DNA from 3 places in the Amphibacillus xylanus NBRC 15112 genome. Region 1 is predicted to be linked to each of the others. Evidence: riboswitches for the same ligand, from Rfam matches in the RefSeq annotation. Region 1 holds a riboswitch; each other region holds the start of a gene.

Region 1 (4,292 bases):
ATAATATCTTCGATGCCCGAAGCAACTGCTTCCTCGACGATGTATTGAATTGTCGGTTTATCAACAATTGGTAACATTTCTTTCGGCATCGCCTTTGTCACTGGTAAAAACCGAGTCCCTAGACCGGCTGCTGGGATAATTGCTTTTTTTACTTTCGCCATATGAAACATGCTCCTTTTTATTGATCTATTAGTATGTGCCAAATTGATTAGCCATTTGAGTTATATTAACCCACCATTTGGGAATGGTGAGTTTTTCCCTTAAAATAGACCGAGGAATTTCTTCCGTTTAATCATTATTGGCTCATCAATGTAGACCATCTTATTATCGACGATCTGTTGGGCGTTGTCCATAAATGTGAATAGAGTGTGCTGCCCGTATTGTTCTGTGATTATTTGGTTTGCTTCACGCATATAGAAGCCTCTTGACTTCGTGTTATGTGCGTCTGATGCGATAAAGTGTGTTAAATTATGTTCAATTAATTCATGTGTGAATTTTTTTATTTTTGTACCGAATTTGCCTACTAGGCTTGCGGCAGTAATTTGTGTTAATGCACCGTTTCTAACGAAGTGGTAGAGCTGTCCTGGTTGTTCCCGTAAGACTGTGTTTCTTTCTGGGTGAACGATGATTGGGATTAAGTCCTTCATCTGAATGTCAAATAACAGCTGTTCTGTATATCGTGGAATATGTTCTGTTGGTAGCTCAATAAAAATATAGCGACTTGCTCCGTTTAAGGTTAGAATTTCGTCGGCTTCGTAACCTTCAATCAGTTCACCATGAACTCTTACTTCTTGCCCAGGCAAAATTGTCAATGGGATCTCCTCTTGTTGGATTCGATCATTTAATCTAGTTAAATCGGAAAGTACTGATTTTTTCGGATTATTGTAACGCCCATTTTTATGATGTGGGGTTGCTATTATCGTATGAATGCCTTCTGCGACGGCTAGTCTTGCCATGGCTACGCTGTCTTCTAGATGTTTTGCTCCGTCGTCTACACCGGGTAGTATATGACAATGTATATCTATCATATTGACAACCTCCTCATCTGTAATTTTTGTACAGCAATAATATTATAACAGTTTTTTTCATAGAATGGAACCAATTTTGTGACTCTTTTCCATAATTTCAGCAAAATTTTTAGGCATATTAGCTTATATTAACTGTGATTTTATCTAATTTTTGGGTCATTTGTCCTATTGGAGCGCTTGATATGACAGTTTTTGTGTGATTTTTCAGGTTTTGATTTGGAAATTGTTTTTTGTGATAGGGAAAAATGAGGATTTGTCACTAGAAATTCACATTTTTAACTATTTGTTGGGTTGTGACTAAAAAATCCGCACATCTTATGTCGATGTACGGATTTGTTTCTGGATATGTGAGCTAGGTTCCAGTTTGAATTTGGGTTATTTTGTTGTCGCAGCTACAAGGTGTGGGCGTTTATTAAATAGAAAGCTTACGGCAGCAACATTTATTACAAATGATGGGATGAGGTACGAGCTGTTATAAACGAGTGAGTAGACCCAAATATTCATCCCTTCGATTAATGATTCAAAGAAGACAACTCCTGCAACATAGTGTGTGATAAATCTAAGTGTGATACCAATTAATACACCAACTGTCACCATGCCGACGAATCGTTTGGTATTGTTATTTTTTAATGCTGCTTGAACAGCTGGTGCGAGTAGTCCCGCAAATCCTAATACCATAAATGCGATTGGATAGTCGAGAATACCCTGTATCGGGTGACCAATCCATGCTGTTCCTGTTGCAACTTGGAGAATCCCAAAAAGTAAGCCAGACAGTAGGCCTCCTTTTAAGCCCCAACGAAATGCAACGATAAAGACTGGGATCATCGCAAATGAGATTGAACCACCTTGTGCCCAGATTTTAAATGACAGAAATGGAATGATGTCTAAAATAAGTGCTAGTGCTGTAAAGATAGCCACCTCAATGAAAAATAGTGTACGTTTAGATTGCATACTTCTTCCCCCTTATATTTTTGGGTTTTATTGATTGGATTTGTGGAATATTCCTCCAATCTTTTTAACAATAAAAAAGCAATGTGCCAAGGGGATGCTTCCTGATGGGGAACCCGCTCACATTGCTTGTTACTTTATGCAAAAATACCATCAAAAAAGCCACCATCCCTACGCTAGAATTATCTAACAGGTTCATAGGGTCAGAACAATGCGTGTTCAATCTCAGCCGACTCAATCAGCTCCCCCTGTAGGCTTGTGCTATTTACTTTTTTATTACTAGGTATTAGTATAAAGGATTTAAATTCAGAATTCAAGAGGAATGATTTTAGGAGAATAAGATAGAACCGGATGATTGAGGATGTTAGAATTTTGATTTGGGTGCGTTCGCACTATGGTGTGGTGCGAATTTTCTTGATTGGGTGCGTTCGCACACTGTTTATGTGCGATATTTTGAATTTGGGTGCGTTCGCACTATCAAGTGGTGCGATTTTTCTTGATTGGGTGCGTTCGCACTATCAAGGAGTGCGAAATCCGGGAATTGAGTGCGTTCGCACCCGAATTGGGATTATCGGGAAAATGGAGCGTGAATTTTTTCATAAAAAAACTTGCGCAATAACGCGCAAGTTCTATTCTCCGTAATAATAATACTGATCTTTTGATGTTTGGACGTCGTTTAGTACGGCTCCAAGTAATTTTGCTTTGGCTGGTTCAAGCAGTTCTTTTGCTTTAATCGCAGATTCCTGGTCTGTTTGCTTACTACGAATAACGAGTAGTGAGCCATCAACAAAGTTGGCAAGTAACTGAGCATCTGTTACTGCAAGAACAGGTGGTGTATCAAAAATAACTAGATCATACTGGTCTTTTGCCTCGTCAATTAAGCGACGCATCTTATTCGAGCCGAGTAATTCTGATGGATTCGGCGGAATTGGACCAGATGGTAAAATGTCTAGATTTGGGACATCAGATTTAATTGCTGCTTCGTTAAGCTCATACTCACCAACGAGTAAACTACTTAAACCACGGCGGTTGTCGATTCTAAATGTATAGTGAACAGTTGGTTTACGCATGTCGGCGTCAACTAAAAGCACCTTCTTTTCTTGTTGGGCAAAAACGATCGCTAGGTTGGCAATCGTAAGTGATTTACCTTCTGACGGGTTAGCTGATGTCACGAGCATCGTTTCAAGTGTATCGTCTACCGCAGTAAACTGTAAATTTGTTCGAATCGTACGGAATTGCTCAGAGATTGGTGAGCGTGGATTCAGTTTAGTAATTAAATGTCTAGCTGCTTGTTTAACTGGTCTTTTATGTTTAGCCATTATATGTTACTCCCCTTTCTCTAGCTTGACGTCTATTTGCATGTTGTTGTATGTGCACGAGGTCAGTTTCTTGAACTTTTGCCACAACACCAATGACAGGGAGACCAACAATTTTTTCAACGTCAGTTTCTGTTTTTACAGTTGTATCTAAGTATTCAAATAAGAATGCTAAACCAACACCAACCATACCACCTAAGACAAAGGCGATAGCAATATTTAGTGTGAGATTTGGACTCACTGGTGTCGGGTTTGCTGGTAGAACTGCAGGATTTAATATATTTACGTTATCAACATTCATTAATTCGTCTATTTGATCTTGGAAAACTTCAACGGTCACATTGGCAAGATCAACTGCCATCTTTGGATCGGGATCTGTAGCCGAGACGGTTACCACTTGTGATCCATTCTCATTTGTGACGGAAATTTTTTCAGCAAGTGCTGATGGTGAGATTGTCAATTGAAGTTCATCAATCACTTCATCAAGAATCCGGTTACTTCTGATAATTACGCTATAGGTATTGATTAATTCAACGTTTGTTCGAATTTCATTTAATTCTACTGTTGCGTTGGGTTGATTTTGATTCACAAGAAATTGTGAATTAGCTCGATAAATTGGTGTGATAAAAAAGTATGTAAATATACCGCTTATAATCGCTGATCCTATTGTTAGGACAATGATTAATCCTAGTCTCTTTTTAATTATCTGAGCGATCTCTTTTAGTGTAATTGTTTCCTCCATTTAGTTTGATCCTCCAATGTTTAGTTGAGTAGTCCTGAATTGGACAAAAATATACAAAAAACATTATAGCATATTTTTTTATAAAATTGGTAAATTAATTTAATATAATGATTTTACGTCATTACTTTTAGCAATTGGTATAATATTTTTTCAGAATATTAGGAAAATTGTTCTTTTTTATTAACACTTTATTGGCTTATTTGTAATATTTGATATAATAGAGTTTGTAAGCGAATTCATTTTATGGGGGCTTTCATA
Region 2 (4,292 bases), 150 kb from region 1:
GAATATTAAAGTACTTTAATAGTGGTTATATGTACTTGGTGGGCTATAGTCGACTGTCGACTTCTATTCGTTAACTTTTAATCATAGCCCATTTTAAACAATTTAATATCTCTATTATTGTTCTCTCACCCTACAGATCACATTCAACTGGACACATAAAAATAATCCACCGTATTAATAAAGAGAATGGTGGATTATTTTTATTATAATCAAAAAGGTATTATTTAATTTACTACTTAAGGCCCTACTCTAAATACTACTGTAGCACGATGAGGGGCTTTCAGCATAGCTTTATTATTTGATAAAGTATGATTGATCGAAAGAGGGCCTAACGAAACATTTACACTAGTATTAGAACCACCAGGATCTGAAGCGTACTGCATTTGGAAAATACCCGTCCTTTTGTTTTTTGTGTCTACTTTATAACTAACGTGTCCTTTGTAGTATGCCGCATTTCCACTCCACCGCCATGTAGCACCATTATTAGCATCAATCTCATATGGTCTACCACCTGCATTTCCGTAATATTGCCAAGTATTGTATGTTTGTTGTCTAGTCATAATTCTTGCTTCATAAGAGTTGGGAACTATATCTAAGTTTGATTCTTTAGTAAATCCTACAAACTCTCTGGGTGCTGTTTCCTTTTTCGTCCATTCGAAAAGAGCAATTATCCGTTGAACTTTCTGTCCATTGTTTGCTGTAGAAAACTGAAGCTTTAGGTCAGATGTTGGAATTACATTAAACGGTGAGACATAGTTAGGTGAAGTATTATATATAGCCGGAAGTTCTACTAGATTTCCATCCGGGTCAATAATATACTCTTTGATTTCCCCTGGATAATAATTTAGCTTTCTATCTGGATTATTTTCTATGTCCTCACCAAAGTCAGCTATGAGTATTTCTTTCAAACCAATATCCATTAGATTAATTTCCGCTTCTGACAAACCATAACTTAAAAGTTTTGAATTGTAATAACTCTCCAAATCCTCATAGGCATAGACATTGCTATCAATTACAATTAAACCACACAAAAAGATTACTGATAACAAGAAACCCAAAAACACTTTTTTAAAAGACATTTGCACCTCTCCTTTATTATGGTATATTATATATAATATACCATAATAACTTCCGTGTAAATGATAATTTACAAAAAAATGTAAAGTGAGGAATAAAAAGATGAAGATAAAGATTACCCCTCTTTTATTAACAATCAATGCTATATTGTTAGTGTTTATTTTATTATTATTAGTCTTTAAAGAACCAATTTCCGTAACTACTGAACCTGCACAAGAAAGTTACGTCCCTAATAGTTCTTATGAAGTCGCACAATTAAGTGAGAATATCATTGCGATCGTGAGTACAGATTATTATTCTGCGGACTTTGGCGAATTAATTGCATTAGAGTTTGATCCTGATACTGATACATTTAATGTGATTAGTAATTTTGATATTAGAGATAATTGGGTGCCTAACTAACTTGTCATTTGATCTGATCTATATTATGATGAAACCAATTCAATAGCTTTGACTACTAGGGGTGCCGATGGGATCGGCTGAGAGGAAAGAATTCAATCTTTCTAACCCTTTTGAACCTGATCTAGTTCGTACTAGCGGAGGGAAGTAGCACTTCTTTAACCTATCAGGTTCTTCTTTCGCTGCAACTGACAGCTTTTAGTCAATGCAACAACAAAAGGAGGACTATTTTTTATGAAAAAAACAAATCAATTGACGCTAATTGCTGCCTTTATTGCAATTGGCGTCGTCGGGGCAAGCTTTCTCTGGTTTCCAACTGGGATTGCGCAAGCGTACCCTGTACAACATGCGATTAATGTCATTAGTGCCATCATTTTAGGACCTGTTCCGACAGTCATAATTGCTTTTGGCATAGGTCTTGTACGTAATGCTTTGGGGCTTGGTACATTACTTGCTTTTCCTGGCGGTATGATTGGTGCTTTACTAGCTGGTCTCTTCTATCGCTATCGTAAGCAAATAAGTTCAGCCGTCATCGGTGAAGTAGTTGGGACTGGAATGATCGGTTCACTCCTTTCTATTCCAATTGCACGTCTCGTTATGGGGCAGACTGTTGGTGTTTTCGCTTTTGTACCTGGGTTTTTGGTAAGTAGTGTTTTAGGTGCTATCATTGCGGCATTAGTTGCACCAAAATTATTAGCATATTTTAAACGTCACCATTGAGGCTGGGACAAAACTCAGCTAAGATGAAAAAGGAATTCAGTTAATCAAATGGATTCCTTTTTTACCATCATCATTTAATAGGATGATCATCTCTAATATAAATTAAAGGTGTCACTTTGTGATTCTCACTCTGGGTGGACGCTCTCCGCGGGATCGGCGTCAACTTTTATTGCTCCACTACCGTGTCGCAATAAGGGTTTTCTGACTCGATCTTTTCCCGCAGGAGTCGCCATCCGCCGTTTAAATCACTCGATAGGCGCTCGTTAAATAAGAAAACAATGAACTCTGATTAGCGTAATTGGCAGTGAACTTAAGAAAATGCACTGCCAATTACGCTAAAAATCCAATCAACCAAAACAATCACAAAAATAAAAATAGTTCTATTTACAAAAAAATCGTAAATAGAACTATTTTTTACTCAGTGAGACTAGTTATGTCCAAGCCACTTTTTTAATTTATATTTTAATTTTCACGCATTGAATGTCATAATAAAAGGGTAAGACTATTCTAAGTAGGTGAACAATATGCTAATAAAAAACGCACAAATATATACCGAACAGGAAGTAGTGAACGGACATCTTCTTATTGATCGAGGTAAGATAGCACAGATTTACCGTGAGTTACCACAAGATTTGCCCAAAGATATTGAGATGATTGAAGCGAATTATTTAAATCTTATCCCTGGTTTTATTGATACGCATATTCACGGTGCAAACGGGGCTGATGTAATGGATCAAACACCTGAGTCGATTGAAACAATTGCTAAGTTCCTTGTTACTGAGGGAACGACAAGCTTCCTTGCCACAACGATTACACAGTCAAAAGAAAATATTGAGCATGCTTTAGAAAATCTTGCTCATTATAACAATATCGACAATGGTGCTGAAATGATTGGAATTCATCTTGAAGGACCATTTGTAGAAAAATCAAAAGCTGGCGCACAACCGTTAGAATATATTATCAAACCAGATTTAGAATTATTTAACCATTGGCAACAAGTAGCAAACCGAACAATCAAAACAGTAACAATCGCACCAGAGCATGATCAAGATTTTCAATTTACTTCAGCTCTAAGAGCAGAAAATATCAATGTATCCGCCGGTCACACTGCTATGAATTTTTCAGCAATGAAACAGGCTGTTGCAAATGGAGTAAATCAAGTGACGCATCTATGTAATGCAATGAATGGGATTCATCACCGAGATATTGGGGTTGTTGGAGGTACATTCTTACTTGAAGATGTGTACGCTGAAATTATTGCAGATGGGATTCACGTTGATCCAGCTATGCTAGCATTAATTTATCAAAATATTGGACCTAATCGATTAATCTTAATCACTGACTCAATGCGTGCGAAAGGACTTCATCCAGGAATTTATGAATTAGGAGGCCAGCCTGTTCAAGTGAATGAAGATCGTGCTGTTTTAGCTAACGGTGTACTCGCAGGAAGTGTCTTAAAAATGATTGATGGTGCAAAGCAATTTTTTGCTATACCTGAGGTCACTATTCATGATATTATTTTAATGGCATCAATTAATCCGGCAAAGCAAGCAGGTGTTTTTCATGAAAAAGGCTCAATTGCAGTCGGAAAAGATGCAGATTTATTACTAGTAGATAATGATCTTGATTTAAAGCTAACCTTTAAAAAAGGGAAAATTGTATATCAAGGAGTGAGCCAATGAAGATTGTAAAAGTAAGTGACTATCAAGAAATGAGTGAATGGGCTGGAAAACAGGTCGTTCAGAAAGTTAATGAATTAAGTAAGCCTATTTTAGGTCTAGCAACAGGTTCTACGCCTGAAGGACTATATCAATACTTAATTGACGCCTATAAAAACGAAGAGGTTTCTTTTAAGAATGTCACGACATTTAATTTAGATGAATACATTGGACTGGATAGTGATGATCCAAATAGTTATCGCTATTTTATGAATGAAAAATTGTTTAACCATATTGATATTGATCCGAATAATGTACATTTACCAAACGGTGTAGCTGATGATTTAGAAAAAGAATGTAAGGATTATGAAGCCGCAATTAAAGAGGTTGGTGCAATTGACTTACAGATTCTCGGTCTAGGTGTAAATGGACACATCG
Region 3 (4,292 bases), 770 kb from region 1:
ACACAATGAGGAGAGGATTATAAGTGAGTAAAGTTATGTTCACTTCTAAAGCTACAGCGAAAGGCGGCAGGGAGGGTCATGTTAAATCAGATGATGGAATAATAGATTTAAAGCTGGTTGATCCAGCAGGTGGCAGTGATGAAAAAGGCTCAAACCCTGAACAGTTATTTGCTGCAGGCTATGCAGCTTGTTATGATGGAGCGCTAAACTTAATGGCATCTAGACAGAAGAAAGAGATTGAATCTGAGATAACTGCAGAAGTTAGTTTAATGCAGGATAGTGATGATAAAGGATTTAAAATAGGTGTTATTTTAAATGTTCATATAAAAGGTGTATCACAAGAGGAAGCTGAGCATTTGGCTGAACTAGCTCATAATTTCTGTCCGTACTCGAAAGCAACGCGAAACAACATTAATGTCAACTTAAATGTAAAAGCACTTTAATCGCTTTTTAAAAGATTCGATGAAGAAATAGGCTTCATCGAATTTTTTTGTTAAACTATAGGTATAATGAATCTTAACTATGATAATGTTCATTTATATTTATATATATATATATAGGAGTGACTATAATGGAAGTAGTATTGGTATATACGAGCATGACTGGTAATACAGAAGAAATTGCTCATATCCTTAAAGATAAAGTAGAAGCATTTAATTTATCTGTGAAGAAATTTCACGTTGAGTTTGACGATATAATGGCACTTGATTTAAAGAATTATGATGCGATTTTATTTGGAACATATACTTGGGGTGACGCTGACTTGCCATTTGAACTAGAAGATTTCTATGAAGATTTAGCAGATGAAGATCTAACGGGCAAAGTCGTCGGTCTATTCGGTTCATGTGATTCATATTATGAATTTTATGGTGCTGCAATTGAAAAAATGGCTGAACAGTTCAGAGCGATTGGGGCAGAAGTTATCGATCCATTACTTAAAATTGAGCTAGCTCCAGAACCTGAAGATGATGAAAAGATTGATCAATTCGTTGAGGAATTCGTAAAACAAGTCAACAACACGAAGTAGGTTATGCTAATATTTGTTTAGTTAGATTAACTTTATTGGATTTTACTAAAAAAAGGTATATAATTGTTGTTATAGCGAGAGAAAATGAGGTTGTTATAAATGTTAAAAGAAATCATGTCGTGGTTATACGCAATAGTAATTGCATTAGTGATTGTAGTGCTAGTAAGAACGTTTGTTATGACGCCATCAGTTGTAAAAGGAGATTCTATGCAACCGAACCTTTATGACGGTGACCGAATTATTATTAGTAAACTGAGTGAGATTGATCGATTTGATGAGATTGCATTCGTCGCACCGAATGGCGTAGATAATTATGTTAAACGTGTCATCGGACTTCCAGGTGATGAAATTGAGATTATTGATGATCGCTTATATATTAATGATGTTGCCTACGATGAAGACTATTTAACAGACATGAACTCAGAAGAAATATTAGTTAAATATTTTAAATCAACAGAAATACCAGATGGAACTTATTTTGTGATGGGTGATAATCGTAAATTTAGCTATGACAGCAGAGCATTTGGTGTGATTGATGAAGATTCAATTATTGGCGAAGTTGTTTTTAGAATCTGGCCGTTAGATTCAATCGGTATCGTTAAACCATAATCAAGATTTTTGCATAAAAAATTAGTTTGTGTTTAGATGAAGATACAAAAATTAAATATGTTTTTTTCCACTAGGGGCGCGTATGACGCTGAGATAAAGATTTTTCTTTGGTCCCTTTGAACCTGATTAGGTTAGTACCTACGTAGGAAAGTGGAGCATTTCTTATATTATTTGGATTATTTATTAATAATGTAAACCGCTCCTATGTTAGGGGTGGTTTTTTTATTAAAAATTTTAAGGGGGAAATGCAATGTCTAATGTAAAAATAGCTCTAACAATAGCGGGTACAGATCCAACTGGTGGTGCCGGGATTCAAGCGGATTTAAAAACATTTCAGGAGCGGGAAGTTTATGGCATGAGCGTTTTAACATCTGCAGTAGCGCAAAATACTTTAGGGGTTCTAGATATTCACCATCTGCCACTTGATTTCATTAATCAACAGCTAGAGTCAGTTTTTTCTGATATAAAACCAAATGCGATTAAAACAGGAATGATCGCGACAATTGAAATGATGGAATTAATTTCGCATTATTTACGAGAATATCCTGAAATCCCATACTGCTTAGATCCTGTAATGGTTGCAACAAGTGGTGATGTATTAATGGAAGAGATCTCACAGACTATTATAAAAGAACAGTTAGTTCCATTAGCTACAGTGGCTACACCAAATTTGTCAGAAGCAGAGATATTAGTTGGAAGGTCAATTCGCACGATCGAAGAAATGGAAAGAGCAGCTATTGAAATTGTCGCTGAACTTGGAGCTAAAACTGTTGTCGTTAAAGGAGGCCATCTTGATGGTGAGGCAATAGATGTTTTTTATGATGGTAATCAGTTGTATCATCTAAGTTCAGAGCGATTTCATACGGTTCATACACATGGAACGGGCTGCACGTTCTCTGCTGTAATAACTGCAGAACTTGCCAAAGGAAAATCAATTTTTGAAGCGGTCGAGCAAGGGAAGGCTTATATAACCGATGCCATTAAGTATTCATTAGAATTAGGGAAAGGTAACGGACCGACGAACCACTGGGGTTATCGTTTACAGGGCTTGCCGAATGAGCGTGGTGAGAAATAATGAAACAATCAATCATTAAACTTGTTGAACAAATCAAGCAAGAGCGACCATTGATCCATAATATCACAAATCAAGTCGTAATGAATTTTACTGCGAATGGATTATACGCACTTGGCGCATTGCCGATTATGGCACATGAAAAAAATGAAGTAAAAGAGATCGTTGCACATGCAGATGCGCTCGTATTAAATATTGGGACATTAACAACGGAAATATTGGAATCGATGATCGTAGCGGGTCATGCTGCAAATAAAAAAGGCATTCCAGTTGTGTTTGACCCAGTTGGTGTAGGTGTCACGACATTTCGTAGCCATGCAGCTCAACGAATTATGTCAGAGATTAATTTATCACTTATTCGAGGAAATGCAGCAGAGATAAGTCATTTAGCTGGTCTTAGAGCAACAGCTAGAGGTGTCGATGCTTCGGAAGTTTTAGATGGGCCATCTATTATTAAGCAATCAACTCAGAAGCTTAATGTTCCAATTTTAATGACAGGGAAAGTTGATTATATTGCTAATCAAGAAATTCTTTATCAAGTATCCAATGGATCAGAATTATTAACAAAAGTAACGGGTGCGGGATGCTTACTGTCATCAATTGCAGGTGCTTTCTTGGCGGTTAGCGAATCGTGTATTTTAGCAGTAGTAGCTGCAGTTAGTTATTTTACAATTGCGGCAGAGAAGGCAGCAGAAAAGACATCTTTCCCAGGACAGTTTCAAATTGAATTATTAGATGCTCTATCTAGTATTACTGAAGCTGATATTATAGATCGACTTTGCTTAGAGAAAGTAGGTGAATAGTACGTGGTATTTAATCGAGAATCATTAGCTGTCTATTTTATTTTAGGTAGCCAGAATGTGAAGGATAAAGATCCGCTTTTCATCTTAGAAGAAGCATTAAAGGGTGGGATCAGTTGTTTTCAATTTCGAGAGAAAGGTTTTAGCGCTAAATCGGGGTCTGAAAAATATGATTTAGCAAGACAAATGCAAAAGCTCTGTCACCAATATCGCGTTCCGTTTTTTGTCAATGATGATCTTGAACTAGCTATTAATCTCAATGCAGATGGCATTCATGTTGGACAGGATGATATACCGGTTAATCAGATTAGAGAAATAGCACCTGAAACGATGAAAATTGGCTTATCGACTACATCTGTAGAAGAAGCGATTGAAGCGGCACGTTTAGGAGTAGATTATATTGGAGTAGGACCAATTTTTCCAACGATGACAAAATCAGATGCTAAAGCGCCAATTAGTTTATCAGGCATTCAAAAGATTAGAAATGCTGTTTCAGATATTCCGATTGTTGCGATTGGTGGAATTGAGCTGACTGATGTAGTTTCTGTTAGAAAAGCAGGTGCAGATGGTGTTGCTGTTATTTCAGCAATTAGTTTAGCTGACGAACCCCAGTTAGCAGCTCAAGCATTTGTAAATTTGAGTGCTAATCAATAATTAGATCTGATTGTTGTATTTCTTAAAGGTAAAAAATTGAGAAGCCAATGAATTAAGTTGGTTTCTCGATTTTTTAAATGTGCTTAACTAAAATAACTGGATTCATAAATATAACAAAAACGACTATAAT

The links. Region 1 has a riboswitch for thiamine pyrophosphate ahead of thiT (energy-coupled thiamine transporter ThiT). Riboswitches for the same ligand answer to the same signal wherever they lie in the genome.
Region 2: another riboswitch for thiamine pyrophosphate. It lies ahead of thiW (energy coupling factor transporter S component ThiW); the one in region 1 lies ahead of thiT (energy-coupled thiamine transporter ThiT).
Region 3: another riboswitch for thiamine pyrophosphate. It lies ahead of thiD (bifunctional hydroxymethylpyrimidine kinase/phosphomethylpyrimidine kinase); the one in region 1 lies ahead of thiT (energy-coupled thiamine transporter ThiT).

Annotation. Positions count from the first base shown of each region.
Region 1 is NC_018704.1:2,104,529-2,108,820, forward strand. Features, by position in the region: gene galU (UTP--glucose-1-phosphate uridylyltransferase GalU) at 1-161, opposite strand, end outside; gene AXY_RS10170 (tyrosine-protein phosphatase) at 261-1,028, opposite strand; gene thiT (energy-coupled thiamine transporter ThiT) at 1,404-1,979, opposite strand; TPP riboswitch at 2,128-2,235, opposite strand; gene AXY_RS10185 (CpsD/CapB family tyrosine-protein kinase) at 2,606-3,295, opposite strand; gene AXY_RS10190 (YveK family protein) at 3,288-4,034, opposite strand; gene AXY_RS10195 (EAL domain-containing protein) at 4,292-4,292, shown strand, end outside.
Region 2 is NC_018704.1:2,256,663-2,260,954, forward strand. Features, by position in the region: gene AXY_RS10815 (hypothetical protein) at 237-1,079, opposite strand; gene AXY_RS10820 (hypothetical protein) at 1,180-1,479, shown strand; TPP riboswitch at 1,527-1,639, shown strand; gene thiW (energy coupling factor transporter S component ThiW) at 1,711-2,196, shown strand; gene nagA (N-acetylglucosamine-6-phosphate deacetylase) at 2,721-3,878, shown strand; gene nagB (glucosamine-6-phosphate deaminase) at 3,875-4,292, shown strand, end outside.
Region 3 is NC_018704.1:308,535-312,826, forward strand. Features, by position in the region: gene AXY_RS01640 (organic hydroperoxide resistance protein) at 24-443, shown strand; gene AXY_RS01645 (flavodoxin) at 572-1,027, shown strand; gene lepB (signal peptidase I) at 1,127-1,636, shown strand; TPP riboswitch at 1,699-1,802, shown strand; gene thiD (bifunctional hydroxymethylpyrimidine kinase/phosphomethylpyrimidine kinase) at 1,887-2,711, shown strand; gene thiM (hydroxyethylthiazole kinase) at 2,711-3,511, shown strand; gene thiE (thiamine phosphate synthase) at 3,515-4,162, shown strand.